DNA from 4 places in the Arthrobacter pigmenti genome. Region 1 is predicted to be linked to each of the others. Evidence: riboswitches for the same ligand, from Rfam matches in the RefSeq annotation. Region 1 holds a riboswitch; each other region holds the start of a gene.
What was found. A riboswitch is a leader RNA that binds a small molecule or an ion and turns the genes downstream of it on or off. The one in region 1 is predicted to bind S-adenosylmethionine.
Positions count from the first base shown of each region.

Region 2: it holds a riboswitch for S-adenosylmethionine, as region 1 does, so the genes downstream of both, BJ994_RS09805 (aminotransferase class V-fold PLP-dependent enzyme) here and BJ994_RS00660 (hypothetical protein) in region 1, are expected to answer to the same signal.
Region 3: it holds a riboswitch for S-adenosylmethionine, as region 1 does, so the genes downstream of both, BJ994_RS12935 (rhodanese-like domain-containing protein) here and BJ994_RS00660 (hypothetical protein) in region 1, are expected to answer to the same signal.
Region 4: it holds a riboswitch for S-adenosylmethionine, as region 1 does, so the genes downstream of both, metX (homoserine O-acetyltransferase MetX) here and BJ994_RS00660 (hypothetical protein) in region 1, are expected to answer to the same signal.

Region 1 covers NZ_JAATJL010000001.1:128,075-135,811, reverse strand. The annotation lists gene BJ994_RS00715 (class I SAM-dependent methyltransferase) at 1-218, shown strand, start outside; gene BJ994_RS00710 (hypothetical protein) at 277-588, opposite strand; gene BJ994_RS00705 (hypothetical protein) at 598-753, opposite strand; gene BJ994_RS00700 (glycosyltransferase 87 family protein) at 845-2,116, shown strand; gene BJ994_RS00695 (sensor histidine kinase) at 2,269-3,534, shown strand; gene BJ994_RS00690 (response regulator) at 3,527-4,207, shown strand; gene BJ994_RS00685 (hypothetical protein) at 4,217-4,435, shown strand; gene BJ994_RS00680 (DUF6194 family protein) at 4,442-4,897, opposite strand; gene BJ994_RS00675 (MerR family transcriptional regulator) at 4,982-5,686, shown strand; gene BJ994_RS00670 (helix-turn-helix domain-containing protein) at 5,763-6,014, opposite strand; gene BJ994_RS00665 (DUF2975 domain-containing protein) at 6,014-6,505, opposite strand; SAM riboswitch class IV at 6,614-6,734, shown strand; gene BJ994_RS00660 (hypothetical protein) at 6,746-7,057, shown strand; gene BJ994_RS00655 (hypothetical protein) at 7,096-7,737, shown strand, end outside.
Region 2 covers NZ_JAATJL010000001.1:2,122,301-2,130,037, forward strand. The annotation lists gene BJ994_RS09775 (sigma-70 family RNA polymerase sigma factor) at 1-220, opposite strand, end outside; gene BJ994_RS09780 (DoxX family membrane protein) at 520-1,101, shown strand; gene aroA (3-phosphoshikimate 1-carboxyvinyltransferase) at 1,107-2,438, shown strand; gene rsgA (ribosome small subunit-dependent GTPase A) at 2,435-3,556, shown strand; gene BJ994_RS09795 (cold-shock protein) at 3,722-3,925, shown strand; gene hisN (histidinol-phosphatase) at 4,078-4,884, shown strand; SAM riboswitch class IV at 4,999-5,113, shown strand; gene BJ994_RS09805 (aminotransferase class V-fold PLP-dependent enzyme) at 5,157-6,515, shown strand; gene BJ994_RS09810 (class I SAM-dependent methyltransferase) at 6,593-7,357, shown strand; gene BJ994_RS09815 (IS630 family transposase) at 7,354-7,737, opposite strand, start outside.
Region 3 covers NZ_JAATJL010000001.1:2,767,586-2,775,322, forward strand. The annotation lists gene BJ994_RS12910 (TetR/AcrR family transcriptional regulator) at 1-146, opposite strand, end outside; gene BJ994_RS12915 (NAD-dependent epimerase/dehydratase family protein) at 282-1,232, shown strand; gene BJ994_RS12920 (LysE family transporter) at 1,229-1,846, shown strand; gene pabB (aminodeoxychorismate synthase component I) at 1,870-3,906, shown strand; gene BJ994_RS12930 (aminodeoxychorismate lyase) at 4,004-4,873, shown strand; SAM riboswitch class IV at 5,026-5,152, shown strand; gene BJ994_RS12935 (rhodanese-like domain-containing protein) at 5,159-5,599, shown strand; gene BJ994_RS12940 (O-succinylhomoserine sulfhydrylase) at 5,592-6,878, shown strand; gene BJ994_RS12945 (COG4315 family predicted lipoprotein) at 7,011-7,586, shown strand; gene BJ994_RS12950 (sigma-70 family RNA polymerase sigma factor) at 7,592-7,737, opposite strand, start outside.
Region 4 covers NZ_JAATJL010000001.1:1,024,770-1,032,506, forward strand. The annotation lists gene BJ994_RS04695 (CPBP family intramembrane glutamic endopeptidase) at 1-55, shown strand, start outside; gene BJ994_RS04700 (VOC family protein) at 58-699, opposite strand; SAM riboswitch class IV at 1,020-1,148, shown strand; gene metX (homoserine O-acetyltransferase MetX) at 1,164-2,315, shown strand; gene BJ994_RS04710 (DNA glycosylase AlkZ-like family protein) at 2,336-3,496, opposite strand; gene BJ994_RS04715 (SGNH/GDSL hydrolase family protein) at 3,499-4,317, opposite strand; gene BJ994_RS04720 (alpha/beta hydrolase) at 4,465-5,175, shown strand; gene BJ994_RS04725 (RNA-binding S4 domain-containing protein) at 5,150-5,383, opposite strand; gene BJ994_RS04730 (DMT family transporter) at 5,448-6,419, shown strand; gene BJ994_RS04735 (glycine--tRNA ligase) at 6,610-7,737, shown strand, end outside.

The DNA.
Region 1 (7,737 bases):
GTGGTTCCTTCGTGATAGGTACGACGGCGGGAGCACGGGGCGGGCCCGCCGATCAGGACGCGCTCGCTGCAGGCAGCGAGCTCAGCCTTCTATACCGTTTCGGCGATTGGCACCTCGCGACCTACCGCGCGGACTCGCCCTGGTCGGTCAGTGTCTTCGCGAAGGCAGGCATACGAAGTCCGCCATCCGGGCCCGACGGCATCTTCATCCTGACCTGAGACGTCGAATCGATGCGCACTGCAGTACGGGCTTCATGACGCATTACGGGCGTGCGACCTACTCGTTGCGGTGTCGCTCGCCCGAACCGCGTCGGCAGTCCCAGGCGCCGTCGTCGTCGGTTGGGTACGCAGATTGGCTATCCGAACGTGTCGGATGCTCAATTGCGGAAGGAGCGCTCGGGTGAAATCCGGAAGCCCTGGAATCGACAGCGACCGCACCCATTAGCGGCCCTCCAAGCTCCTCGCGCAGGCGTCCCGCTTTCCGCTGGCGCACGGCCCGTATTACTCGGATAACTACTGCAACGGCGAGGGCCGCCGCGAACAACAGCGAGAGCACACCCGCGATCTGGCCAGCAATATCCATATCCATGCGATCGTCCTAGAGTTCAGCCCGCTCGGATTGGGGCTGCTCTTCCTCGCGTGCCATCTTAATTCCATCGCGAACCGCTGAGCGGATGACGCCGTGTAGAACGTAAAAGAACACGGCGGCGATCAGGACCAGCATGACGATCGAGTTCAATGCGGAGGCGTCCATGCTTCAACCGTACTGTGTTGACCGGTTTCCCGGGATGGCAGGGACACGCCGCGAATTAAGCGCTGGCGGTCAATCACCATAGGCTGGCTGCATGGGGGATCAACCGTTGCGTGCTCGTGGCCTGGGTCGTCTTTCAATCATCGGCTCCCTCGCAGCAGTAATTCTTGGGCTGATCGCGGTCATTATGATCGCGAAAATTCACGGCCTCGACTTCCACGTGTATCGCCAAGGTGCAGTGACTTTGCTGGAAGCCGGCGGCACCCAGCTATATGACCCAGTAGCGGTTGATACCGCCAGCAAGGGGCTGCCGTTCACCTATCCTCCGTTTGCAGCGCTCCTCTTCACACCCCTGGCACTGATACCGGGTTCGGCAGGACTGACCGTGATGACACTCATTTCCTGCGCATGCCTCGTGGCAATCTCATTCGTTGTCGTCAATTACCTGGGTAAGAGCGGTTCGGTGCGAATCCCACTGCTGGCAGGAACCGCAGGGAAATTGCTGGCTGTTGCACTGGCAACGCTCCTGATCGGAATAACAGGGCCATGGCGCGAAGGCCTCGGATTCGGGCAGATCAACTCGATCATCATGCTCCTGATCGTTGTCGACCTGGTCCGGCCACCATCGCGGATTCCTCGCGGCGCCCTGATCGGTTTGGCTGCCGGTATCAAACTCACGCCTCTGGCATTCGGGTTGATCTTCCTGGCCCGCGGGGACTGGCGCTCGATCCTCACCATGGGCGCGAGCTTCGCGGGCACTATTGCCGTTGGCTGGCTTGTGCTTCCCGTTGGCAGCGGAGCGTTCTGGCTCGATGCGCTCCTGAACCCCGAACGCGTAGGAGACACAGACGACATGTACAACGTGTCGATCAACTCGATGCTTGCGCACCTGCACACTCCCGAAGAACTGCATCGGGTGATCTGGCTCCTACTGTGTGCGGCAGTCATCGCGGTCGGATTCATCGCCATCCGAAAAGCGGACTCCTACGGAGACGTGATTGCCGCGATCAGTGCCAACGCCATCGTCATGCTCGCAATCTCACCCATCTCCTGGTTTCACCACTGGGTGTGGGTTGCCCTCATCATTCCCGCGCTGTACGTCTCGGCACGTCGCCGCACGGGCTGGGCACGCGCCGTCGGACTTGGACTTGCCATCGTCATGTTGCCTACGTTCATGATGGCCTCAATGACTCTCACACTGCTCCTGAACGGAAGTACGAGTGGGCAGGGCCCCATGCATCTTGAGGTTATTTCGGGAACCGGCCTTATTTTGTCCCTTGTTGCGCTCGCTTACTGGGCTGCAATGCCCCGCCGCGTCGCGACCCCCAGCGTTGGGGCGAGAACGCCGGGTACATCCCGCGCGTAGCACCTACCGCAGTTCAGCGGTAACCGCCAGCATGGGAAGCGTCTGCACGATGGATCGCCTCCTCAACCCGAAAGATGAAATCCGCAAGCTTCAGGGTGGAGCTTTCCCGTATTCGCCCTTTCGTGGAGCTGAGCGTAGCTATCGTGACAAGCATGGAACGGTCTCTGAATCACCTTCGCCGCTGGGGTGCACCAGCCTTCGCAGTAGTTTTCTTCATCCTCTGGTGCATCGCCGAAGCAGGCCGGATGGGCGGATCGTTCACCGCCTGGTCGGGAGCGTTGCCGCTGGTTCTGATGACCTTCGCGATAGCGCTGTCGGTTTGGGTGCCCTACGCTTCCATGGCGATCACGGCGGCGTTACTTCTCGGCCAGCTGTTCCACCTGATTCCCCCTCCGTATTCGAACCACTGGGCCATCTACCTCGGCGCGTTCATCGCGCTCGGATTCACCCTGTGGGTCTCCAACAGGAGGACCCGGTTGATCGCCGTCGGGCTGAACGTGGTCTTCGCGGCACTGATGACCGTGCTCATGTTGTCGTGGCGCTACGGCGGCGGCGTCGGCTGGTTCCCCGACCTCGGTTACGGTGATTCTGTTACGTTCAGCCAATTCGGCTGGCAGCTCTTTGCCCTCTTGCTCCTGATCGCCGGCGGGTGTGCCGCCGTCGGGCTCTTGCTTGCGCTGTTCCTGGAAAGAGAGTCTCTCTTCCAGGCTCGCGCTACCGCCCAGCGCGGGCTTCACAAAGCTGAGGTCAACCTGGTGGTCGAGCAGGAACGGTCGAGGATTTCGAGGGATCTTCATGACGTTCTCGCTCACTCGCTGACCGTGATTTCCGCACAGGCGGACGGTATCCGTTACCTCAATAAGGGCCTCCCGGCGTCGGTCACCGAAGCTTTGGAGAGCATCGCGCGCTCGGCCCGCAGTGCGCTTCTGGACGCGCAGCGCGTCATCGAGGGCGGCGAGAACGACGACGACGCCCGCCCCCAGCCGCAACTGAACGATCTGGAGTCGCTTGTCGAGGAAATGCGGAACGGCGGTCTAAGGATCGAGTTCGGCGAATCCGGTGAACGCAGAGATCTCACCGATGGTCAACAGGTCGCTATCTACCGGATAGTGCAGGAGTCCCTGACGAACGCGCTCAAGCACGGCGGACGGGATACGGATGTGAGGCTGCATCTAGACTGGAGCGGGCCGGGCCTCACCGTGCACGTCGCGTCGACCATCGCAGAAACCGACGCCGCGGCCGAGCCGGAGGCGGATCGCGTTGGACGTGGCCTGCCCGGGATGCGGGAACGGGCTCACCTCGCCGGTGGTTGGGTGACTGCCGGTCCCGATGGCGAACACTTCCGGGTCACCGCCTACATCCCGTACCCGAAGCAGGAGCAAAGCGTGGACGATGGGGCGAGCAGTGACAATGACTGACCACGGATCCCGTATCTCCGTTGCGCTGGTCGATGATCAGGACCTGTTCCGTGCCGGCATTCGCATGCTCATCGAAAGCCAGGAAGACATGTTCTTCGTCGGCGAAGCCATCAACGGGGAGGAAGCGGTTGTCCTGGCGGCTGAGAACCCACCGGATGTCCTGCTCATGGACCTGCGGATGCCCGTACTCGATGGTGTTACGGCGACCCGGCAGATCGTCGACCGCGCCAAGGCTGCCGGAACAGAGCTGCCGAAGATCATCGCGCTCACCACGTTCAACCGCGACCAGGCAGTGGTCGACGCCGTGCACGCCGGTGCCAGCGGATACCTGCTCAAGAGCGCGGAACCAGAGTTCCTGCTCGCCGCGATCCGAACCGTGCACTCCGGCTATTCAGTCATTGCGCCGGGTTCTATCCACTCCCTCTTCGAACATGCCGCGCGCACGCTCCCCGCCGCAGGTCCGGACCTGTCAGTGCTTGACGCCCTGTCCGGACGTGAAGGTGAAGTCTTCCTCCTGGCGGCGAAGGGACTCAGCAACAGCGAGATGGCCGAAAGCCTGTTCGTCTCAGAGGCCACCATCAAAACGCACCTGCGCAACGTGCTGGACAAGCTCGACCTACGCACCCGCGTGCAACTCATCGCTTTTGCGCACGAGCACAGGCTGTTGGGTTAGGTGGCGGCCATGGGGGAGGTTCTTTTCATCGCCCTGGCGATTGTCGTCGTCGTGATCGCAGCCGTACTGGTGAGACACACGGTGAAGGAACGCCAGCCCAAGGATTATGAGGAGCGGCCGCCTGCACCCGAAGCTGTCAGCCAGTGCCGTACCCCGGAACAGATGGCGGTTGCCCGCGAACTGGCTCGCCAGATCCTCGAGACGGATGCCCGGCAGCATCCCCGTTAGGTCAAGTCAGCCGTTGCGGCGCTCGTAGCGTTTCCGCGCCAGATCGTAGGCCTCACGGAGAAGCTCCCCCGTTGCCGCGCTGGTCCGCTGCCCCGGATTGAGCACGCACAACCAGCCCAGCGAACCGTAGACGGGGTGAGCCATGACGACGTCCAGGCGGCCGGCGTCGTCGTTCGTTTCAAATGCCTGTGCCGCTGTGTAACTCTCGAACGCTGATCTGCCTGCAGCGATATTCACCCTGAAGATTCCCGGCCGGTCCAGGCGCGACCTCGCGTCTTCGGGATAGTTCTTCGTCACGATCGTGGCGAAGGGCTGTGTTGCCTGCGGCATCTTCCCGTTGGGCGCGTAGTAGAAGAAGGTGTCGCCCCAGGCGAGTTCCGGCGATCCGTCGCCTTCGGAGACGGTGAAGGCTGCCGCACCGTCGAACGATTTGACCAGTGTGATCACTTCATCGATGTCCATCCATCAAGCCTGTCATTGAAGTACATATGGAGGGTTCTCCTGCGCTGTGCATGACATCCGGGGATGAAAGTCTACATTTGGAGTATGCGAACCATCGACGTCGCCCGCCGCGTTGGCTGCTCGGTTCAGCTCATCCGCAACCTTGAACGCGATGGGATATTGCCGTTCAGCGCCAGAACGCGAGCGGGTTATAGGCAGTACGCGGAGGTCCACTTGAAATCAGCGCTGGCGTACAGTGCCTTGGCGGCCGCTGTGGGCCCGGTTGAAGGCAAGCGGCTTGTGCGCACGGTCCATCGTGGCCCGGTACACGAAGTGCTTGAGCTACTCGATGTGGCGCATAGCCGGCTTCTCGAGGAGCGGATCGGGTGCCGCGCAACGAGGGCAGCCGTCGCAGCAATCTCGGGAGAACATATCGACGACGGCGCCCACCGCGACTCGATGGCGGTTGCAGAACTCGCTGGCGCACTTGGGATCCGAACCTCAACTTTGCGGCATTGGGAGGCGGAGCACCTCATCACCCCTGTCCGGCTACCCCCGCGGGGTGCTCGCCAGTACACGCCGTCGGTAATCCGGGATGTGCGGATCGTTCATCAGTTGCGCTGCGCCGGATACCGGATCGACACTCTGCAGGAACTCATGCCGCACATCCGCGAGGGGAAACGCTTGGACGACCTTGCAGCGATCCTGGCACGGCGCGAGGCCGATATCGAGTTCCGATCCCGGGCACTGCTGGCAGCATCCTCTGAGTTGGACGCGCTGCTTACTCTTGTTGACGCGGTCCGGGACTGAGCATTTTCGGGCGTTCGTTCGTTTTGACTGAGGTTCGGCGGCCGCTTTGGGAAGCGGTACAGAACCGGCCGCGAGACTAGGCGTTTTCCTGCTCAAGCCGGGTGACGTCGTCGTCGTTTTCTAGTTCAGGCTCCCAACGCAGAATGTCGCCGGGCTGGCAGTCGAGCACCTCGCACAGCGCTTCGAGCGTAGTGAACCGGACGGCCTTGGCGCGGCCGTTCTTCAGCACCGCCAGGTTGGCCGGCGTGATGCCGATGCGGTCGGCAAGGGCACCGACGGGCATCTTCCGTTTGGCCAGCATGACGTCGATATCGACGATGATGGGCACTAGATTACCTCATCGAGTTCGGTCCGCAGGTGCTTCGCTTCAGCATCGCGGGCAACGGCCTGTGCGAGCAGGGTCCGCATCACCAGAACGATCAGCGCCACCCCGCCGATCATCAGAGATGCACCGCAGATCAGCAGCACGATCCCTGGGGCAATTTCACCAGGCGCCAGCAGAACAGCAAGCCCGAACACGAGGACCGCGGCAGCTGCAATCGCCCAGAAGATGATGTCGACGTATCGGAATGCGGCCTTCGAAAAGACAGTGTTGCGGCGGACCATCGTCAGCAGTTTCCATACACACAGCGCCGTGATCTGAACTGTGACGATGCCAAACACGACGATCGCGTTGAACGTGATCCGCAGTCCGGTCGGCACGCCCGCTTCTTCCAGGTCCGTTGAAATCAGCGGCACCATCCACAACTGCACAAACAGCGAACCGGCCAGCACCATCGCAATCACGATCCGTAATGCGAGGATGGTCAGTTTTCCCATCGGAACTCCTTCGATTGACTTACGTTGAGAATCTATCGTTAAACGATAAGTGTCAGCAAGCGCAACATTCTCGGACTGAAGGCACCGTCGTCGTTATAATCGGTTCAGCTTCAAGAGTTGCGGTGCCAAGCTCCGACTGGCCGCACACCAACCCCATGTTCACGGGTGGTTCGGATGAGGAAGCGGCCTTCGCCGCCCTGATGGGCGCTGGCGGGGGCAAGAGCAACCGAAGGACGCGCCGTGAGCCCCAGCCCCTCAGACGACTGTCTGCCTGCAGTTTTCCCCATTCTTGACGTGTACGACGGCGTCATCGAGTTTCGCGTTGACGGCCAGTGGGAGCGCCGCTGGGTTGCGGACATCCACTCGTTGGACGCGGTGCTGCGGCGGAGCGTGTGCCGGCCGGAATGGGATTCTTTCGCGGAGACGCTCGTAGTGCGGATTGCTTCGCTCGGGCGGCGCAGCGGGCTGCGGGTTGAGGTGCCGCTGCTGGCTGCCTGTCCGGTCATGGCGGTGGAGGCGGTGCGTGAGGTCCGCGACCTTGAGCCGGCGTGAGCGCGCGGCGTAGGAGAGCGGGCGTTTAGGCTGAGCGGATGGAATGGATTCCGGATGTCGAGCGCGGAGCGTGGCTGAAAGAGCGGCTGAACTGGTCTTCGAATGACATGCACGCCGTGGTCCCGCGCGGGTTCCAGGCGTACGCCCGGATCTTCCACCCGGCCTCGCGGGACCGCCCTGCCGAGACGAAGACCTGGCACGGCTATGAACCCGGAAACGTGATGGACTTCGAAACGGAAACCGTGACCTGGCAACAAACGGCTGACGCTTTCGGCACTGAGATGCACGCACTTGCCCAGTTCCACCGGCTGGTCAGGACCGCAGAACTTTACTCTTCACAGGAGCTCGACCCTGCCGGCTGGCGCTATACCTGCCCTCGGTTGGGCAATCTCGACGTCGGCATCCTGGCTGCCGTTGCTGCGCACCTCGCGGAGCACACAAGTACACCGGACGACGGCGCGGCCGCCGTCTGGGGTGGCTGGGGCGGGCTGACCACTGGAGCAAGCTGCGCCGTACTTACCGCTACTGAGAACGACGACGGAACGCTCAATGCGACCCAATCCCCGCAGGGTTCCGATGAGCCCGGGACGGGCATACTCCCCCGGGCAGTTGCTACTGGCCCGGAACTCGAACTGCCGCAGCGGGAGTATTACCTGTTCGACGCCGGCGCCACCGACTTC
Region 2 (7,737 bases), 2.0 Mb from region 1:
GATTACGGGCCATCCGCATTGCCGCCGAGTAGAGCTGATCCACGTACTGCATGGCGTCCCGCTCAAACCTCGCCGTCCTCTCGGACTCGGATTCCTTGGACACGTCCAGATGCTCATCTTCGGCTGGGCTGGGCCCGGCCGCGGCTGTGGTATTCATTGCTGCAAAGTCTACGCGTCCGCGAACCTGACGAACCGGCTTCGCGAGCGTTGGGGCACTCACGCGGAGTTGGCCGACGTTTTCCCTCGTCGATGTTGCAGTACCCAAGATGCTCCTCACCTACGTCGCCCAGCATTACCCGTCGTACACCAGCCATAACGGTGTGCCGTCACGGGATATTCCATGCGCCCGTGCCGGTTGGATCCCTGACCGGCGCCTGCTCGACACCCGGCGGGTGTCGACGCCGGATCGCCACGGCGGGCGCAAAAGTGTAAAACTAGACACATTCATCCAGGTTTGTGACTGACTTTGTTCGCATACATAGATCCGGCGCCCCTCGGTGCTGGAAGCCAGGAGGCATTGTGACCCTTGTTCGCGTACTAGCCCGCCCATTGCTTGCCAGCAGCTTCGTCCTCACGGGCGTCGACCGGCTCCGGAACACTGACTCCACCGCAGCCGCCCTCCGCCCCACGCTGGACCGGATCAACAAGATGGTGCCGTCAGCGGCCTCCGCAACGGACAATGAGAAGCGCGTTGCACAGGTACTTGGCGCAGCTCATCTCGGCGCAGCCGTGATGCTCGGGATCGGCCGTTTCTCGCGGCTCTCAGCGCTCGTGCTCGTCGGCACTTCCGCCCTTAATACAGCTGTGGAGTTCAACAACGCGGACTCATCCACGCCCCAGGCCCGCAAGATGCGCCGCAACCAGCTGATCAAGAACCTGTCGCTGATCGGCGCCGTGCTGCTGGCCGCTGTGGACACCAACGGCCGCCCGAGCTGGGCCTGGCGCGCCGAACATTTCGCAGAGGACGCCCGCCGCAATGCGCTTGTCCTCGGGCATGACACCCGAAAGACCGCTCGCTCGCTGGCGCGGGACACCGAGAAGCGTCTGAAGAAGGCAGAGAAGGCTGTGCGCAAGACTGCCTCCGACGTGGCCGGCCACTAGTCAGTATGAGCGCACCTTCCACAACCCCGTCGACGCAGTTCTGGCCGGCTCCGCATCCCGGCGGTCCGGTGAACGCAACGGTTGAAGTACCGGGTTCGAAGTCACTGACCAACCGTTACCTCATCCTCGCCGGGCTTGCCGATGGTCCGTGCAGGCTGCGCTCCCCGCTGCATTCGCGGGATTCCGCCCTGATGGTGCGTGCACTCCGTTCTCTGGGCGCGGTCATAGAGGAGATCGACGGCGAAGGGCCGTTCGGAGCTGACCTGCAGATAACTCCGATCCCCGCGGGTGCCTCGGGGGACACAACGGTTGATTGCGGGCTCGCTGGAACCGTGATGCGTTTCGTCCCACCGGTGGCCGCGCTGCGGACCGGGACCACGGCATTCGACGGCGATGAGCACGCCCGCCGCCGTCCCATGGGCGCGGTGATCAACGCGCTGCGCGGCCTTGGCGTCGAAGTGCATGATGACGACGGCGCCCTTCCCTTCGCGGTCGCCGGCTACGGCGAGGTAAAGGGCGGCAGGCTGGTCATCGACGCCAGCGCCTCATCGCAGTTCGTCTCCGCGCTGCTCCTGGTCGGGGCACGGTTCACCGAGGGACTGCACCTCGAGCACGTTGGAAAACCCGTTCCCAGCCTGGACCACATCGCGATGACCGTTCAGGTCCTGCGTGAAGTCGGCGTCGTCGTCGACGATTCCGTGCCCAACCACTGGCGGATTGAACCGGGGACCGTCAACGCCTTCGACGTCCGGATCGAGCCGGATCTGTCCAACGCCGGGCCCTTCCTGGCGGCAGCCCTTGCAACCGGCGGAACAGTAAGAATGCCGCACTGGCCGGCCACCACCACCCAGGTGGGCGAAAAGTGGCGGACCATCCTGCCCCAACTGGGTGCCGACGTCGTACTTACCGAGGATTCAACGCTCGTTGTCCGCGGTACAGGACGTATTACGGGCGCCGAACTGGCGGACACCAGTGAGCTGGCCCCGACCGTCGCGGCAATCTGTGCGCTGGCCCAAACGCCATCCGTGCTGACCGGCATCGCCCACCTCCGCGGCCACGAAACGGACCGGCTGGCTGCGCTCGTTGCGGAGATCTGCCGGCTCGGTGGTGACGCCGAAGAGACGGTGGACGGCCTGATCATTCGCCCCGCGGAACTCCACGGCGGGCCATTCCACAGCTACGAGGATCACCGCATGGCCACCGCGGGAGCAATCATCGGGCTCGCAGTACCGGGCGTGGAGGTCGAGAACATCGCCACAACCGCAAAGACCATGCCACAGTTCCCCGAGCTCTGGGAGGCACTCACCGCCACGGCTGACTCGAGCGGTACGCGGTGACACCAGCGGGGTCAAGGCGCGGGATCTCATCCTGGGATGAGTCGGACGTCCGCATCAGGCCCAACAAGAAGGGGTCGCGTCCCCGCACCAAGGACCGCCCGGCGCACGAAGACGCCGTCACAGGTCGCATTATCACTGTGGACCGCGGCCGCTACACCGCCGTCGTGGATGAGGACACGCCCACCGAGCGCACAGTGATTGCTGCCCGTGCGCGCGAGTTGCGGCGCTCCCCCGTTGTCGCAGGGGACCTCGTTGCGCTGGTGGGCGACGTGACAGGTGAGCCCGATACTCTCGCGCGGCTGGTCCGTATCCATGACCGCGCGACGCTCCTGCGGCGCAGCGCCGACGACACCGATCCCGTTGAGCGAGCCGTGGTCGCGAACGCGGACCAACTGGTGATCGTGGTGGCCGCCGCCAATCCGGAGCCGCGCACCGGGTTCATCGACCGCGCACTGGTTGCAGCGTACGACGCCGGCATCCACCCGTTGCTCTGCGTCACGAAGGCGGACCTGTTGGATCCGGCCGAGCTGCTGGCCAATTACGAGCACCTTGACCTGACGATCATCACGAGTCGAACCGCTGCAACGGACGACGCCGTGGAGTCCGTGTCCGACAGCGGCACCTCGGCGCTCCTCGCCTCCGGAGCTATCGAGCAGCTCAGGGTCCTCCTGGACGGCAAGGTGAGTGTGCTCCTTGGGCACTCGGGCGTAGGAAAGTCCACCCTGGTGAACGCCCTGACCGGTGCGAACCGGGCGACCGGCGGCGTCAACGCGGTCACGGGCCGCGGTCGGCACACGTCGTCGTCGGCGTTTGCACTGAAAGCGGCCGACGCCGCCGAGGGCACCTGGATCATTGACACGCCTGGAATACGCTCCTTCGGACTGGCACATGTGCAGCCGGACCGGATCCTCGCCGCTTTTCCCGACCTCGAGCCCGGAACCCAGGACTGCGAACGTGGCTGCCGCCACGACGAGGCAGCGGTGAACTGCGGGCTGGACGATTGGGTTGCGGCCGGACACGCGGGCGCGTCCGGGCCGGTCCGCCTTGCATCCCTCAGGCGCCTGCTCGGCGCAGGTTCGGAACCGGCAGCCGACACGAAGGAACTGGGCACACACTAAGGTGCCTGTTTTTCCTGCTAGACTGGACGCAGTTGTTGTGTTGCGCACTAATTTTTAAGCCTTGATTTCTCTCCGGAGTTCGAAAGCTTTCTTGACAGGCGAAAAGAACACCGCGACAGGAACCCCGAAGTACGGGGGGATCCTCACACTCAAGGAATAGAAAAAATGGCTACAGGTACAGTCAAGTGGTTTAACGCTGAAAAGGGCTTTGGATTCATTGCTCCTGACGACGGCGGCGCTGACGTTTTCGCACACTTCTCCGCAATCAACTCGGGCGGCTTCCGCTCACTCGAAGAGAACCAGAAGGTCAGCTTCGAGACCACCCAGGGCCCCAAGGGTCCGCAGGCTGAGAACATCTCCGTACTCTAGTCTTTAGCAGCATTTCAGAAGGGCACCGGCCATTTGGGCCGGTGCCCTTCTGTCGTAAAGGCCCTGTCTCGATATTCGTCGGCGGCGCCACATGACCACTGATGGCACTCCGCTCCCGGATGGCCGCCGTCCCACACGATAGGTTGAGAAGTATGAACCTCCAGAGCTACAACGATGACCTGCGCCTTGCCCACGTGATGGCGGACTCGGTGGATGACCAGACCATGTCCCGGTTCAAGGCCCAGGATCTGTCGGTGGAGACAAAACCGGACTTTACGCCGGTCACTGACGCCGACAAGTCTGCAGAGGAAGCGATCCGCGGGCAGCTTTCACGTGCCCGGCCGCGCGATGCAGTGCTAGGAGAGGAATTCGGAAGCAGCGGTGCCGGCGCGCGGCGCTGGATCATCGACCCCATCGACGGCACCAAGAACTTCGTGCGCGGCGTTCCGGTATGGGCAACGCTCATAGCCCTCGTCGATGAAGGCCGCCCCGTAGTGGGCGTCGTCAGTGCGCCGGCCCTTGGCAAGCGCTGGTGGGCGGCAACCGGCACGGGTGCGTTTATGGGGAAGTCGCTCGCGGCGGCCACCCGCCTCCGGGTGTCCAACGTGTCACGGCTGGAAGACGCATCCCTCTCCTACTCGAACCTTTCCGGTTGGCGGGAGCGCGGCAACCTCGATGAGTTCGTATCGCTCACCGATTCGGTCTGGCGCACACGGGCCTACGGTGACTTCTGGTCCTATTGCCTCGTCGCCGAGGGAGCAGTGGATATTGCGTGCGAACCGGAATTGAACCTGTATGACATGGCTGCACTGGTACCGATCGTCACGGAGGCTGGTGGCCGCTTCACGTCTCTGGAAGGCTCAGATGGCCCTTTCGGCGGCAATGCGCTGGCAACGAACAGCACGCTGCACAACGAGGTCCTGAAGAAACTCAACCCGGCCCTCGACGACCTTTTGTAGGCCTCCTGCGCCGAATACCGCCGATCCGCGGTATTCGGCGCAACGGATCCGCCGCCAGTAACCCTGTAACAATGCTGCAGGGCAACGCCAACCTGTCCTATGCTGAAACACATTGGTCACGAGTGCCAGCGCAAAACCCCGGTTTGCTGGCCGGCAACCCTCCTTCCGCGGTGGGGTGCCCCGGGTGACGACCAGGCCGCACCAGAAAGTGATGCGGCAAGCGCGGAACCTCCCTGAACGGCGGTTCCCTGAGACCACTGTGGGGTTACTCCATGAGCAACGCAATCCTAGACCAGACAACCTTGGTATCCGCCGATCCCCTCGCTCCGGTGCTGGGTGGGGAGCTTCCGGCTCCACTAATCGACGGCACCACCGTACGGTACGTGAATCTGGACTATGCGGCGTCGGCACCGGCACTCCAGGAGGTCAGCGACTACGTCCAGAGCGTGCTGCCGTACTACGCAAGCGTCCATCGGGGTGCGGGATACGCTTCACAGATTTCTACATCGCTGTACGAGAACGCCCGCAGGATTGTCCGGGACTTCGTGGGCGGACGCGCAGATGACGCCGTCATCTTCACGCGGAACACCACAGATTCCCTGAACCTGCTCGCCGGGTGCGTGCCGAGCGAGGGCGAAGTCCTCTACCTCGACCTGGAGCACCACGCCAACCTTCTTCCCTGGCTTCAGCGGCCGCACCGCAGCGTTACCGCGGCCGACACCGTCGATGCCACCGCCGTCGCGCTCGATCGGGAGCTCGCCGCCGGCGGGATCAACCTGCTAGCGGTGACGGGGGCTTCCAACGTTACCGGTGAGGTCCTTCCCATCGGGCGGCTCGCGGAGATTGCGCACGCTCATGGCGCGCGGATCGTCGTGGACGCGGCCCAGCTCGCTCCGCACCGGCGATTGGATGTGTCCGGGGATGAGATCGACTACGTCGCCTTCTCCGGCCACAAGCTCTACGCGCCCTACGGTGCTGGCGTGCTGGTCGGCAGGCCGGACTGGCTCGATGCGGGAACCCCGCACCTGGCCGGCGGCGGAGCGGTGAAGACGGTCAGGGTGGACTCCGTGTCGTGGGCAACCGGTCCCGCCCGTCATGAGGGCGGCTCGCCGAACGTTCTGGGGGCTGCCGCGCTCGCCCACGCAACGCAGGTGATCTCAGGGCTCAGCGAAGCGGACTGGCAGCGCCATGAGGGTGAACTCCGCACCGCGCTCATCGACGGCTTGTCGGATCTGCCGGAGGTCACCGTCCACCGCATCTTCTCGGAGGAAACCGACGCCATCGGCGTGGTCAACTTCTCCGTGAACGGTTACGACGCGGGTCTGGTTGCCGCTTACCTGTCCGCTGAACACGGGATCGGCCTCCGCGACGGCAAGTTCTGCGCCCATCCGCTGCTCAAGCGCCTCGGCCTGCCTTCGGGTTCGCTGCGGGCGAGTTTCGGGCTGGGATCGAGGCAGGACGACGTCGAACGCCTCCTGGGCGGATTGCGTGCACTGATCTCCAATGGGCTTGGCACCGATTACGTGGTCGATCAGGGACGGTGGGTCCCTGCCGTGGAGACCCGCAACTTCCCCGAGTGGGCTCCGCATACGCCCGGCACCGCCGGTGCGGCCCCGTGCTCCACGGACTAGACGCATAGCGGGCGCCAGCGCGCAGTCCGGTGCTTTAATTGTCGGGTCCCACACCCGCACGCGAGGAGCTCACCACTATGGTTCCTGGAGGTCCGCGCCTCGCCGCGCACCGCCGTCGTACACTGGCTCGTGGGTATCTGCAGGACGGCGAGCGCTACGACCGCGTCCGTCCGGGCTACCCGGATGATTGCGTCGACTGGCTTGTTCCGGCCTCAGCTGTTTGGGCGATTGACATCGGCGCTGGAACAGGCAAATTCACCCGGGAGCTTGTGCGTCGCTCCCGCGAGGTTGTGGCGGTAGACCCGTCTTCAGACATGTTGGCGGTGCTATCGCGCAGTCTGCCGGATGTGCGCACTGTGGAGGGCACCGCCGAATCCACGGGGTTGCCCGCCTCAAGTGCAGGCGTCGTGACCATCGCCCAGGCGTGGCACTGGTGCGATCCGGTGGAGACCGTTGCAGAAGCTGCCCGCATCCTCGCGCCGGAAGGCGTGCTTGCCCTGGTCTGGAACCAGCTGGACGTTTCAGTGCCGTGGGTGCACCGGCTTTCCCGCATCATGCACGCCGGTGATGTCTTCCGTCCCAGCTACCGGCCGCTGCTCGGCGCGCGCTTCACGAAGCCCGAGTCGCGGGTCTTCGCGTGGACCCAGCTGTTGTCCGCGTCCGACGTCGTTGAGCTTGCGCGCTCACGCAGTTACTACCAGAACGCTTCCGTTTCCACGCGGGCCAGGGTCGACGAGAACCTGCGCTGGTATCTCCACGAACACCTCGGCCACCCGTGGAACGCGACCCTCGAGTTGCCGTACCTGACATACGCATGGAGGGCGACGCGCTCTTCGTCCTAGTGTCCTGCGCCGGTAGTTCGTTGCATTAGTCGGGATAGGGATTCCAGGATCTCATCGGCGGTCTTGGTCCACACGTAGGGTTGCGGGTCCTCGTTCCAGGCTTTTACCCATTCCCTGAGGTCTTTTTCCAATGCCTGCACGCTGCGGTGATCACTGCGTTGGAGCAGGTTCCGGGTGACTTCGGCAAACAGCCTCTCGACCTGGTTGATCCATGACGAGTATGTCGGAGTGAAATGGATATGGAACCGGGGCTGCTTGTCGAGCCAGGTCTTGACCGTCGGGTGTTTATGCGTGCCGTAGTTGTCGCAGATGACGTGAATATCGAGATGGTCGGGGACTTCCTTGTCGATCTTGGTCAGGAACTTCCGGAACTCGATCGC
Region 3 (7,737 bases), 2.6 Mb from region 1:
ACCGCGGATGAAACGAGCCCAAGCTCCCGCGCAATTGCCCGCAGAGAAAGCGCTGCAGCGCCGTGGACGGCAAGGTGCGCCCGGCCGATGCTGATGATGTCTTCCATGGTCTGGGCTCGCGCGCGTTCACGAGGGGTAGGAGCCATATGCTCATGCTGTCCGATTTCGAGAGCGGCGTCAACTTTAGAGAGCACTGCTCTTGACAAGGCGCGGCAAGCAGGCTCATGCTTATCCAGAGAGCAGTGCTCTCATTCACGCCGGTACAAACAGGAGCGATCAGGATGAGCAATTACGTGGTTACCGGGGCCGGCCCCGTTGGCTGGACAGTGGCGGATCAACTGGCAACCGAGGGCAACAGTGTGCGCGTCCTCACCCGCTCAGGCAGCGGTCCGGACCTGCCCGGGATCGAGCGTGTCCGGCTCGATGTATCCGACCCACGCCAACTCAAGGACGCATTGGATGGCGCTGAGGCCGTCTTCCACTGCATCCACGGGTCCGCCTATCGCACTTTCGCATGGGAAGCCGAACTCCCGAAAGCCGAGCAGGTGGTGCTGAAGGCGGCCAAGGATGCCGGCGCCGTCGTCGTTTTTCCGGAGAGCCTGTATTCGTACAGCCACCCGGACGAGGTGATGGACGAGGATTCACCCCGCACCGCTACCGGAGGCAAGCGCGGCGTGCGGACCAGACTGTTGAAGGAGCGCCGTGAGTCCGGTGCGGTGACCGTCAGTGTGGTGGCATCGGACTTCTATGGTCCGCGGGTACGGATGTCGCATGCGGGCGAGCGTGTTGTTCCGCGGGTGCTGGCGGGCCAGACCATCCGGCCGGTGGGGAACGCTGACGTACCGCACTCATTCACGTACGTTCCGGACCTGGCGGCGGCGATGATCGCGGCAGCCCGGCGCGAGGACCTGTGGAACTCGGTATTGCACGCGCCCACCACCGCAGCTCCTACCCAGCGCGGGATAGCCCGGGAGTTCGCGCGCGCTGCCGGCGTGCCGGAACCGCGGATAAAGCCGATTCCGGGCTGGATGGTACGGGCGCTCGGCACGGTATCGGTCGGCATGCGGGAACTGGCGGAGATGCTCTACCAGTTCGAAAATCCGTTCATCATGGATTCGACTCGCAGCGAAGCACTTCTCGGGCTAGAACCCACGCCTTTGTCAGAGGGCGCCGCGGCAACCGTGGATTGGTGGAAAGCAGCCCGCGCAGCCGCCCCTAAGATTGTTCAGTGACCCTTTCGCTTTGGCTTGCGCTGGTTGGCGCGCAGGCACTCATCAGCTTCACTCCCGGAGCGGGGGCTGTGAACACCATGAGCAACTCGCTCACCGTGGGTTTCCGCCGCTCGATCTGGGGCGTTCTCGGCCAGCAGGCGGCGCTGCTGGTGCACATCGCGGTTGTGGCCGCCGGCGTCGGACTGCTGGTCGCAGGCTCCCCCGTGGCATTCAACGTCATCCGCTACACGGGCGCCGCCTACCTTGTGTACCTGGGCATCCGGAAGTTCCTGCAGCCGCCCGTCCCCACCGAGCAGGCAGGGCCGCTCTACGTGGAGGGCGCAGCGTCCATGTTCCGTCGCGGTCTGTGGGTCAACCTCCTGAACCCCAAGGCGATCGTCTTCTTCCTCGCATTCATTCCGCAGTTCATCCGGCTCGATGAACCCTTGCTGGGACAGTACGGTGTGCTCGCAGGAACGGTCATCGCCATCGATGTGCTGGTGATGTGGCTGTTCTTCGCTGCCGCCGCCCGCTCGTTCAGCCGTTTCACCAGCGGGCCGCGCGGGCAGCAGATCCTCAATCGGATCTTCGGCGTACTGTTCATTGCGGTTGGCGTGATGCTGGCTTTCGCCTGAGACCCATCCCATTAAGGCCGCCCATGCTAACCACGCCTGCACACGCTTATCTCCCGCTGATCGTCGCGGTGGACGGCCGTTCCGGTGCGGGGAAAACCTCGCTGGCCGTTGAGCTTGCCACGCTGCTGCGCGAACACCATAGCGTCAGTCTCTTCCACCTTGAGGACCTCTACCCTGGCTGGGACGGACTGGCTGATGGAATGGATCGCTATGTCCGTTCCGTGCTCACTCCCCTCGCGGCGGGAGCTACTGCGCAGTGGCCCGCCTGGGACTGGACGAAGAACGACGACGGCGACACCCGGCTCACCCACCCGGCAGACATTGTGATCGTGGAAGGGGTTGGCGCCTCCTGCGCTGCCGCGCGGAACCTGCTGGACGTGGCGATCTGGATCGACGCCGACGACGACGTCCGCCGGACCAGCGCGCTGAACCGCGACGGCGATGCCTACGCCCCTTTCTGGCAGCGCTGGGCTGACCAGGAGGAGCGGTGGTTACGAGCTGACAATCCGTCCGCTGGTGCGGACATCCTGGTGCACGGCCACACGGCAGACTCACTTCCGCAACGGGTGCGGCTTGCCCTGACCGGCCTTCCGCAATGTGAGTCCTTGATGTCCATGGAGCGTGCCGCGCGGCGCGGCCTCACGCTGCAGGTGGAGATGGTGGACGCCTACCCGGACGGCGCCGCGCTGTTCGCCGGCCTCTACGGGGCGTCCAACGCGGCCGTCTGGCTGGACAGCTCCACGCTGGAAGACCCGCAGGACCGGAGCCGCTTTTCGGTCCTGGCCGACGACGGCGGTCGCTTCGGACAGGTCGCAGAGCACACCGACGGCATCACCCGCGTGAGCAGCGGCCCGGTCACCGCGAGAAGCGCCGGGCCCTTCTTCCGCTGGCTGGACGGGGTGTGGGGCCGGCGTGCCGTCCGCCCGCCGTCGGACTATCCGGGCCCGTTCGCGCTCGGCTGGCTGGGCTATCTCGGGTACGAACTCAAACGCGAAACCGGTGGTCGCATCGTCAGGACCGGCTCATTGCCGGACGCGGCACTCCTGTTCGCGGGCCGCGCCGTCGTACTGGATCACGAAGATCGGCGGGTCTACCTACTGACGCTCCGCGACGGTTCCCGCGATCCCGAAGCCGACGCCTGGCTGGAACGGACGCGCGCCGTCGTACTGGAAAGCGGTGTGCCGCTGGATACCCGAGAGCCACTGCCCGCACCCGAATTCACAGTCAGGGATACCCGCGAGGAGTACCTCGCGAAAATCCGGGAAGCGAAGGCGGAGATCGCGGAGGGCAACTCCTACGAGGTATGCCTGACCACCGCTCTGACCGCGCGCACCCAACGGCTGGATCCTTTCGCGGCCTACCTTCAGCTCCGAAGCACAAATCCCGCACCATTTGCGCATTACTTCGCCTTTCCCGGTTTCGCCGTTGCCAGTACGTCGCCGGAACGTTTTCTGCGGCTCGATTCAGGTGGGGGCATGCGCGCCGAGCCGATCAAGGGCACGCGCCGCCGCTCCACTGATCCCGCTGAGGACTCCGCTTTGAGGGCGGAGCTGCAGACCAGCACCAAGGACCGCGCCGAGAACATCATGATCGTGGACCTGCTGCGCAACGACCTCTCCCACCTCGCAGTCCCGGGGACGGTCATGGTAAGCCGTTTGTGTGACATCGAAACCTACGCGACCGTGCACCAGATGGTCAGCACGATCGACGCCCGGCTCCGGCCAGGGTCGTCACGGGCGGAGGCTGTGGCAGCGGCGTTCCCCGCCGGATCCATGACAGGCGCACCGAAGATCAGCACCATGGCGATCCTCGACCGGCTCGAAGCTGCGCCGCGCGGGGTGTATTCAGGTGCCGCGGGATACTTTTCGCTGGATGGGGCGGCGGATCTCGCCGTCGTCATCCGTACGCTCGTGATGGAGAACGACGACGACGGCACCCGGCTCACGCTCGGCGTGGGTGGGGCCATCACGTCCGACTCAGACCCCGCCGAGGAGTGGGACGAGGTGCGCACCAAGGCATTCGGGGTGCTCTCGGCGCTGGGCTCGACGTTCCCGGACTGATTCTTCCGAATCGAGCGGCCAGTTATGACCGACTTCCAGTCGTGAACCGGCTATATCCGGCCGCTCGATGAGGGCTCGCCGCACTAGGCTGGACCGCATGACAGTTCTGGTGTTCCTCGACCCCGCAATGCCGGACGGCCGCATCGCCGACGCCTCCCAGCCACAGCTGAAAGTTACCGACACCGGCATTACTCGCGGCGACGGGATCTTCGAGACGATGCTCGCGGTAAACGGCGCACCCCGGAAGCTGCAGGCACACCTGGCCCGGCTGGCGTCCTCGGCGGAGGCGCTGGCATTGAACGTCCCAGCCTCGGACGCGTGGGAACGTGCCATTGGCACGGCCCTGCAGGAAGCGGACGACGACGGCGATCTTGTGGTCAAGCTCGTCGCGATCCGTGGGGTTGAAGAGAGCGTCGAGGGCGGCACGGAAGCCACCGCCTGGGTCCAAGTGTCTCCCGTTCCGAAGGGCCTTCGGGGCAAACGCCTCGCCGTCCTCCTCCTCGACCGCGGCTACGACAGCACCGCTGCCCAGCGCGCCCCCTGGCTGCTCATAGGCGCGAAGACCCTCTCCTACGCCGTCAACATGGCGGCACTGCGTTATGCCAAGTCGCAGGGTGCGGATGACGTCATCTTCACCTCCTCGGACGGCAAGGTGCTGGAGGGACCGACGTCAACCGTCCTCATCGCCCGGGTAATCGACGGCGTCAAGCACCTGATCACACCGCAACTTGAGAGCGGAATCCTGGCTGGAACCTCGCAGAGTGCGCTGTTCGCTGCAGCTCGCGATGCGGGCTGGGAACTCGGCTACGGGCCGCTCATCCCGGCTGATCTCTTCGCCTCCGACGGCGTGTGGCTGATCTCGAGCGTGCGGCTCCTGGCGGAAGTGGCATCGCTCGACGGTAAACCTGTAACCATGTCGCCGGACCTCACGGCCGAGCTGTCCGCACTGGTGGAATCCGTCTCCTAGCCCCACAAACGCGCCGACGATTCGCACGATCGTGGGGACGTCACCACGAACCCGCGCAACAGCGGCACTTTTGCGGACGCGCGACGCCGCATTACTGCACATTACGACGGCGCGTGGCAGAGTCGCCGGAGCCGGTGCTACGTTCAGTCGGGAGTAACGAGCGCCAGCGCCAAGCCCTGACTTGCTGGCCGGCAACCCTCTATCACGGCGGGGTGCCTCAGGTGAATACTCGGCACAAGGATCAGCTTTCGAAGGATCAACAGCGTGCACGCGTGAGGAGACACAGTGTCACAACAGTCAGCACATACGCCCCGGCCTGCCAATGGTTATGCCGGCGACGTCACACCCCGTCAGGCGGTGGAGCGGGTCAGCAAGGGCGCGGTCCTGGTTGACGTCCGCACCACCGAAGAGTGGCGCACGGTTGGCGTCCCGGACCTCACCGACGCCGGGACCGTTCCCCTGTTCCTCGAATGGAACCGCGCGGACGGCGCCCGGAACGAGTCCTTCGTCTCCCAACTGGACGGTCTCAAGGGCCGCGAACTGCTGTTCATCTGCCGTTCCGGAGTCCGCTCGGTTGCAGCAGCAAAGAGTGCCACCGCCGCAGGCCACACGGTTTATAACGTGCTCCACGGTTTCGAGGCTGACGGCGGCTGGCGCGCCAGCGGCCTGGCGACCACGGTTCATGCCCAGTCCGCCGGGGTCAAGGGAGGGAAGGCAGATGACTGAGTCCACGCCGTCGTCGTTCTCCCCCGCAACCCCTTCCGAGCCGATCCCCGGCAATGGCGGTTACCCCGTTGTCCAGCGCCCGGACGACGACGTCGCCGCCTGGGCGTCCGACACCCTCGCCGTGCGCGGCGGGCTGGCCCGCTCAAACTTCGAGGAGACGTCGGAGGCACTGTTCCTGAACTCAGGTTTCGTGTATTCCTCCGCGGCTGCTGCCGAGGCTGCGTTCACCGGCGATGTGGACCGGTTTGTCTACTCCCGGTACGGCAACCCCACCGTCGCAATGTTCCAGGAACGCCTCCGGTTGCTTGAGGGCGCAGAAGCCTGCTTCGCCACGGCGAGCGGCATGTCAGCCGTTTTCACCGCGCTCGGAGCGCTGTTGGCCAGCGGCGACCGCGTTGTGGCCTCACGAAGCCTGTTCGGGTCCTGTTTTGTGATCCTCAATGAGGTTCTCCCGCGCTGGGGCGTCGAAACGGTATTCGTGGACGGCTGGGACCTTGCCCAGTGGGAAGAAGCCCTGAGCGTTCCCACCACGGCGGTGTTCTTCGAATCGCCGTCGAATCCGATGCAGGAGATCGTCGACATCCGCGCCGTCGTCGAACTCGGGCATGCCGCCGGCGCGCAGGTGGTGGTGGACAACGTCTTCGCCACCCCGCTGCTGCAGCGGTGCACCGAACTCGGTGCCGACGTCGTCGTCTATTCCGGAACCAAGCACATGGACGGGCAGGGCCGTGTGCTTGGTGGGGCGATCCTCGGCCGGAAAGAGTTCATCGAGGGTCCGGTCAAGACGCTGATGCGCCATACCGGGCCCGCGCTGTCCTCGTTCAACGCGTGGACGCTGCTGAAGGGGCTGGAAACGCTGTCGCTGCGCGTGAACCACTCCTCCTCGTCAGCTTTGACGCTTGCACGCTGGCTTGAGGCGCAGCCCGCTGTGAACTGGGTACGGTATCCGTTGCTGGAATCGCACCCGCAATTCATCCTCGCAGCGTCGCAGATGTCCGGCGGCGGCACCGTGCTCACGTTCGAGCTGAATGCACCGGTTGGCCGTGCCAAGGAAACCGCGTTCGCGCTGCTGGATGCCCTCGACATCATCGATATTTCGAACAATCTCGGCGACTCCAAGAGCCTGATCACCCATCCCGCGACCACCACCCACCGTGCCATGGGCCCGGAAGGACGCGCCGCGATCGGGCTGTCCGACGGCGTGATCCGATTGTCGGTGGGCCTTGAGGACGTCACCGACCTGCAGAACGACCTCGGAAAGGCGCTCGCCGCGTCCTGAAGCTGTGATTCGGCTGTGAGTTTGTCTCAGCGTTGAACCATTTCGGCCCTTGCCCGCGTCTAGAGAGCAGAGGGGCCGAGTGGCCGCTCCCATCCCCCGGGTGTCGGTGGGGTGATCACGGGAGGTATCAACATGAGTAAAGCAATGCGCGTCCTGTTCGCCGTCGTCGCCATTTGTCTTCTGGCGCTGACCGGCTGTGGTTCCTCCGGTTCGCCTTCCGAGGAGCCCACCAGCGCTCCCGCGGCCGAGGAGCCCACCAGCGAAGAGCCGTCGGAGGAACCCACCAGTGAGGAACCGTCCGAGGAGCCCACCAGCGAGGAGCCGACCGAAGGCGGGGGCGAGGCCGGCGGGACCATGGGCACGCCGCTCGGAATCGCTGAGACGGACCTCGGTGAGGTGGTTGTCGACGCTGAAGGAATGGTGGTCTACTACTTCACCAACGATGAGGCGAACTCCGGCGTCAGCGCTTGTGAGGGAGGGTGCCTGGAGGCGTGGCCGCCGGTTCTGACCGACAGCGAGACGCCTGAGGCGGAAGGAGTCACCGGCGAACTCGGCACCATCGAAACGCCCGACGGCGAACTGCAGGTGACCATCAACGGTATGCCGATCTACTACTTCGCCAACGACGAGGCCCCCGGAGACACCAACGGCCAGGGCGTCAACGAGGTCTGGTACGTGGTGGCACCGGACGGCACCATGATTCAGTAGTCGCCCTAGCTTCCCGACACCACGTCCCGGGCGAGCAGCGCAGCTTTCATGGACCGCAGAGCGTAGTGCAAACGCGATTTCACGGTGCCCTCAGGAATGGCGAGGGCACGTGAAATCTCGGCCGTCGTTTCGCCGCGGAAGTAGAAGTGCA
Region 4 (7,737 bases), 900 kb from region 1:
CGCCGGATTCGTTGGTTTCGCCCTCTTCGGACCGGCGATGGGAATCGGCGGGTAGCTCTAGATCTGAACTGAACCCTGTCCGGTCTCGAAAGTGACCGACATGATTCCCGGGGTTCCGTTGGGTGCGATCCAGGCGACGTCGACGTCGTCAAGCGGGTGGGTAGGAGGCGTACCGAGCCACTCAGTTACCCGGTCGGCAGAGCCGGCAATAGTAAGGGCGCTCAGCCTGACTGAAGCCGGCCGTGCCTGCGAGGGATGAATGGCTTCGGTGCCGTTGTCCCAGCGGATCATGTAGGGCACCTGCGGGTCCGAGATGAGGCCTTTGATGCCGATCTGCTGCCAGGTGAGCTCCTGCCCGTCCGGGAACTTCCGGTTGCCGGGAACGGCGCTGCGGCCGAGGCGCTCCTCGAACGGCGTGAGGTCATCAACCGCGACGCACCAGCCCATCCAGCCGCCGCCGGCCTCGGAACGGGCGCGGACAGCCTGTCCGAAAGGCGCCTTGTCCGACGCAGGGTGGTCGAGTACCTCAACCACCTCGAGGTACTGGCCGTTCACCAGCGGAAAGATCATGTTGCGGGTTCCGAATCGAGGGTGAACTCCACCCTTGACGAATTCGATTCCCAAAGCTTCGGAGATCCGCTCCGCCGTGGCAGAGAGACCGTCAGGTTCACAGGCGTAAGAGACATGATCCAGGCGCATGGCCCCATTTTGGCACTTTGTGATGGAGGCCTCGACTTAGGGTTACCTAAGTCACAGACGCTCCCGGGTAGCCCCAAGCTAAATCCAAGGTTTTGCGCGGATAGTTTGCCGGACAGGAAGACCGGTTCCGAGACCGCCGGCGCTTCCTGCCAGGGACCTTCGAAACGGAAGTCCCCCTTGAGTGGAGTCGCCCCCTTCCAGGGACACGGCGGCTCCACTCAAGCATGTTGCACGGCATTCCTGCTTCCGTCCACAGGCCGGAAATTCACCCCGGGTCACATTAGTTGCCCAATTCCGCACCGTCGGGTTTTCTTGTACCAGGTCACGAGTGACAGTACGGCGCGTTGCGCCGCCAGCCCCGGCTTGCTGTCCGGCAACCCTCCTTCGCGGTGGGGTGCCCCGGGTGACGACCAGGCGATGCACGAACGGTGCAGGCGCAAGCGCGATTTACGAAGGTGGCACTCTTGACAGGCACTACAACGACCCAGGCGCAGCCGCGGCCGGATCTGGACGGGGACGCTTCCATCCGGCGGTTATCTATCGGTCCGATGACGCTCGAGGCTGGAGGGCACCTGCCCGACGTCGTTCTTGCATATGAGACCTGGGGGAGCCTGAACGCGGATGCCTCCAACGCGGTCCTGATCGAGCACGCGCTCACGGGCAGTTCACACGTTGCACGGGGGGACTCTGAGGAGGAGGGCTGGTGGGACGGCCTGGTTGGCCCGGGCCGCACCATCGACACCGATCGCTTCCTCGTTGTGTCCATCAATATGCTCGGCGGCTGTTACGGCTCTACGGGACCTGCGTCCCTGCACCCGGATGGGAAACCGTGGGGTTCGCGCTTCCCGTTTGTCACGGTCCGCGATTCCGTGCGGGCTGAGGCATTGCTCGCGGATCTGCTGGGAGTTCCATCCTGGCATTCGGTGATCGGCGGATCAATGGGCGGCGCCCGTGCACTTGAGTGGGCGCTCATCTACCCCGACCGCGTCCAGCGCTGTGCAGTCATTGCATGTGCGGCAGCGAGCACAGCCGAGCAGATTGCATTCGCACAGGCACAGGTGCAGGCAATCCGGCTGGACCCGCAGTTCGCGCAGGGAGACTACTACGGCACCGTCGGGCCTGAGGGCGGCCTCGGACTCGCCCGGCGGATCGCGCACATCACCTACCGGTCCGAACCCGAGTTCACCCACCGGTTCGGGCGCGCCGCGCAGGGTGCGGAGGAGCCGTTCGGATCCCCGCTTCCGGCGGAGCGTGGCCGCTACCAGATTGAAAGTTATCTCGACCATCAGGCAGACAAACTCGTCCGGCGCTTCGACGCCAACAGCTACATTGTCCTCACCGAGGCACTCATGAGCCACGACGCGGCACGTGACCGCGGCAGCCTTCCCGAAGCGCTGAGCAAGGCACAGGCGCAGTTCTTCATCGCGGCCGTCGATTCCGACCGGCTCTACTGGCCCGCGCAGTCACACGAACTCGCGACCGCGCTGCCGGGCGAAGTGACGGTACACACGATCACTTCGCCAATAGGCCACGACGCGTTCCTGACCGAGATAGCGCAGCTTGAGCCCGCGCTGCATGCGGCTTTCTACGAGGACGACGACGACGGCGCCGCGTAGCACTCAGTGACGCGTAACGTTCAGCGCCACCGGACGTTCAGCGCACGTCCAAGGAAATCTCCGTACTTCCGCACCGCGTCTTCCAGTGCCGCAGCCTCCGCCTCATCAAAGGGACGATCGGTGACGATATCCAGGATCGCTTCCCGTGGGCCCAGGGTGTGTTTCCACCCACCCGCCACCTGTCCGTTGAGAAGGATGAGGTGCCCGGACAGGCGGGCCGGGCTGCTCGTCAACGGCGGCGCACCAAAGAATCGGGTGGGTGTGTAACCCATGACGAACTCGTCATAGCACTGGATGAGGTCTACCACGGGGGTCTCCGGGGGCCGGATAGCCAACGGTTCCACCGGGACAACGAACCTCTGCCCGCCGATCTCTTCGGAGGTGAGGAGATCGTCGGCCTCCCGCAACCCCTCGCGCACGTCGGCGAGCGTAAGCCCTGACCAGAGGGAGCAGTCCTTGACCGTAGCCGGCGCGCGGCCGCCGAAGTAGCGGATCACCAGTTCGCGCAGTGCTTCAGTCCGATCGAATTCTCTGCCGGAAGGGATGCGGACGGACCCGCCCGTGGGGGCGGGCTCCACTCTTGCTTCGAACGCGGCATAGGTTTGCCTGACGGTCCCGCCGGCACTGACGCGGGGCGTTCCGCTGATCAGTACCCGATCGAGTTCGGCCGCCATAAGGAAGCTGCCGAGCGCTGGTCCGGCTGATGGCAGGGAGGCCGCTTCCAATGCTGTTGCCAGTTCGTCGCGGGTTCGATGGGAACCGTCCGCCACACACGCCCCAAGGACAGCAGTTCCGGACCGTAGGGTGGCTTCATCAAGTCCCCACTGCCTGATCACTGAACGCATAGTCATCTTTACCCGCGGCGCCGTGAGCTGCAGCAACCAGGCGGCGTCCCAGCGGTGGACGAAGTGCCAGGTGGGCCTGAGCACGTGTGTCCTCAGGAGCAAGCCGTCCGCATACAGCCGGTCAATAGTGGCGGCCGTTTCACCGGCGCTCCGCTGGGCAAGGGACCAGCGCGCATAGGTGAACTCCTGCGCCTGCATCGCGCCGAGCTCACGGAGCACCGCAGCCGCGGGTTGGTCGCGAGTGCCCCAGAGGTGCTGGCGCAGCAGGCGCCGCATGCCGACGTCGTGCCCTGGTTGATGCAGTGCAGGATCCGGAGCAACCTGTCCGTGCGGCACGCTCAGGTGCCTGATCCGGGAGGCATGCCGGGCCCGAAGATCGGTGCCGGTTCAGGACGCTTCGGTGTGATCCCATCCCCGGAGGAACGGTGCCGCAACCGGCGCAACACCCAAGGGACAAAATACTCACGCGCCCACACGAGGTCCTCGCTGCGCGCAACGCGCCAGTTCTTCGGGGGCAGCGGTTTCGGCTCAAGCGGCTGCAACTGGTGGCTCACGGCGAGGGTGTCCAGGACCATCATCGCGATCGTATGGTGTCCCAGCGGTGAGAAGTGCAGGCGATCCGGGCCCCACATCTGAGGATTGACCAGTTGCCGCAGCGCCCACATGTCAGCGATGACGGCGTCGTGCCTGGCCGCGATGATTCGAAGGTTCTCGTTGTAGATGGCCGTCTTCGCGCGGATGCTGCCGAGCACCGTCTCGCGGACATCCGGTCCCGTGAAGAGGACTACGGTGGCCCCGTTTGCACCAAGGATCTGAACGACGCCGTCCAGCCGGGCGGCGAGCTGGTCTGGGTCGCCTCCCGGCCGGATGAGGTCGTTTCCCCCTGCGGAGAGGGTCACCAGGTCCGGTTTGAGTGCGATGGCGGGGCCAACCTGCTGATCGACAATCTCCTGGAGCAGACGCCCCCGGACTGCAAGATTCGCATAAGCGAAGTTCTCGTGTCCCCGGCTCAACTCCTCGGCGACGCGGTCCGCCCATCCGCGGTACCCGCCGGCGCTGGCCGGATTGGGATCACCGATCCCCTCAGTGAAGGAATCTCCCAGGGCAACGTAGCGGTTCCACGGGTGGGGTTCGGCATTGAGCTGGGAGCCACCCATCGACGGGGACCCGATTTCTGAAGGAGGAACGATCGCTGCGGTCACTGTCCTATCCTGCCAACCTGCTCACTGCCTACGCGACCGTAGGTGCGCAACAGCCGTGATGATGGAGAACTCCGCGGGATTCGACCGTGACAGAATGAACCAATGACTTCTTCCAACCCGTCCGGCGATGTCGATACGCAGTCCGCGGAGAACAGTGCACGGGAACCTGTCGTTGTCTGGTCCCGCCCCGAACAGGAGCGCCAGGGCACGCCGCTGCTCATTCTGCTCCATGGGCACCTGGCCAATGAGGATGACCTCATGGGGATTCTTGAGTTCCTGCCGGATGAATTCACGGTGGCTTCGGTTCGCGCGCCGGTGGCGATGGGCCCGGGCTTCACCTGGTTCCCGCTCCAGCATGACGCCGCGTATTCCGTGGACAAGGTTACGGCGGCGGTTCAGGACGTTGTGGATTGGGTCGATTCCAATCGGGGCGGCCATTCCAGCGTGAGCCTGCTTGGTTTCTCCATGGGGATGGCCGTTGCCACCTCGATGTTACGTGCGCGGCCCGCTGACTATGCCGCCGTCGTCGGTCTCTCCGGATTTGCGGTGCCGGACGAAGGCCGGGAGTTCTTCCGCGATGAGGAGCTGCAGGCGAACCCGGTTCCGTTCTTCTGGGGCCGCGACCAGGAAGACCCGGTCATCTCCCCGGACAGGATTGAGTTCACGCACGGGTGGTTGAACCGGCACACCCGGCTCACGAAGGTGCTTTATGCCGGAATGTTTCACAGCATCAACGTTCAGGAGCTCGGGCATGTGCGCGAATTTCTTCAGTTGAGCGTTCCGGGAGTCAGCCGGACACCACCACAACGCTGACACCGTTCACGGTCACCGAGTCACCCGGGTGGATCTGGCGACCACGTCGCTCCTCGATCTCACCGTTGACCTGCACCAGTCCGTTCTCGATCAGTTCCTTGGCCTCCGCCCCGTCCTCGGCGAGGTTGGCAAGCTTCATCAGCTGACCCAGCCTGATCATCGCGTCGCGGATGGGTACTTCGTTCTGGGTTGTGTCGTCACTGCTCATGGAACCATCATGCCCTCCGCCCAGCCGGTGAAGGGGCAGGTGCGCGATGTCCTAGGGTTAACGGGTGTCTCACGCCCCTCGACTTCCCGCGGTGGTTGGCCTGCCGTTGGCGGTAGTGGCCGGCGTCGCAATTCCCCTGCAGGGCAGGATCAACGGTGCCTTGGGGCAACGGTTGGACGATGGACTGGCTGCAGCGCTGGTCAGTTTCGGCACGGGTCTTGTGCTGATGATCGCTATCTCGCTGCTGCTGCCACGCGGACGCGCCGGCCTGAGGGAGCTGGTGCCCGCGGTCCGCGAACGCCGCTTCCCGCGAATCTACCTCGCGGCCGGCACCATCGGAGCGCTGTTCGTGTTCTCGCAGTCCTTGACCATCGGTCTGCTCGGGGTTGCGCTCTTCACCGTGGCCGCTGTCATGGGGCAGACGATCAGCGGCCTGGCCGTGGACCGGTCCGGCATCGGACCCGGCGGAAAACGGGCGATCACCCCGATGCGGATCATCGGCGTGGTCCTGACCGTGGCGTCGGTGGCATGGGCTGTCTCGCCGCGCCTTGAGGGAACAGGTACGACGGCGGCACTCATCCTTCCGCTGCTCCTTCCAGTAGCCGCCGGTATTCTCATGAGCTTCCAACAGGCCATGAACGGCACGACGGCGGTGCACTATGGGACACCCATCACCGCAACGCTCATGAACTTCATCTCCGGCTCCGCGCTACTGCTCGCCGCCTGGCTGCTGAAAGCCGCGGTGGCCGGTTTCGGGGAGCCCTTGCCGGGGGAATGGTGGTACTACCTCAGGGGTCCGATGGGGTGCGTATTCATTGGAATCAGCGCATTGCTGGTCCGCACGCTCGGGGTGCTCCTGACCGGGCTCGGGATGATCGCCGGCCAGTTGCTCGGTTCGCTCGCACTCGACCTGCTGTTCCCGACGCCGGGGACCGTCGTCGTATTCGCGACTATTGCCGGTCCCGTGCTCACCCTCGGTGCGATCATGCTGACCACGCTGCCGTGGAAGCGCCGTTCTCTCCTTTTCCACGGTTAATTGGAGACTGAATCGGACGTTCCGGGGGCATACTCGGTTTCATGCTGTGGCGCACCGGTCCGGATGCTCTCTCGATAGGCTAAGGTGGTACCTTCGCCCGTCCGGTCCGGCGCTGATTTGTTGCTTCCAGCGCACGCCCGAGGGCACTTGAAGACGACCGCACCCAGCGGCCAGTCCATACATGAAGAGGATGGCATCAACAGTGGCCAAGCAGGTTTCCGCCCTGGACCCGATCATTTCCCTCGCCAAGCGGCGCGGCTTCGTCTTTCAGGCCGGTGAAATCTACGGAGGTTCCCGGTCAGCCTGGGACTACGGCCCCCTCGGAGCCGAGCTGAAGGAAAATATCAAGCGCCAGTGGTGGCAGTCCATGGTCCGTGGCCGGGAGGATGTCGTCGGGCTGGATTCCTCAGTGATTCTGCCGCGTCAGGTATGGGAAGCCTCCGGGCATGTGGACGTCTTCTCGGACCCGCTGGTCGAGTGCCTGTCCTGCCACAAGCGCTACCGCGCTGACCACCTCGAGGAAGAGTACGAGGAGAAGAAGGGACGCCCGGCCGAGAACGGCCTGGCCGACATCGCCTGCGCCAACTGCGGCACCCGTGGCCAATGGACGCCACCGCAGGAGTTCTCGGGCCTGCTCAAGACGTTCCTTGGCCCGGTGGCCAACGAGGAGGGCCTGCACTACCTGCGGCCTGAAACCGCACAGGGCATCTTCGTGAACTTCAACAACGTGCTCACTACGTCCCGGAAAAAGCCGCCGTTCGGCATCGGCCAGATCGGCAAGAGCTTCCGGAACGAGATCACACCTGGCAACTTCATCTTCCGGACCCGCGAGTTCGAACAGATGGAGATGGAGTTCTTCGTGGAGCCGGGTACAGACGATGAATGGCACGAGTACTGGATCAAGGAACGGTTCGACTGGTACACGGGACTCGGTATCAAGCCGGACAACCTGCGGCTCTTCGTCCACCCGCTCGAGAAGCTGAGCCACTACTCCAAGGGCACCACGGACATCGAGTACCGCTTCGGGTTCAGCGGTTCGGAGTGGGGCGAGCTCGAGGGTATCGCCAACCGCACCGACTTCGACCTCTCCACGCACTCGAAGCACTCGGGCACCGACCTCAGCTTCTTCAACCAGGCCACGAACGAGCGGTTCACACCGTACGTGATCGAGCCGGCTGCAGGCCTGACCCGTTCCTTCATGGCGTTTCTGGTGGATTCCTACGCCGAGGATGAGGCTCCCAACGCGAAGGGTGGCGTTGACAAGCGCACTGTCCTGAAGCTGGATCCGCGCCTTGCCCCGGTGAAGGCCGCCGTACTT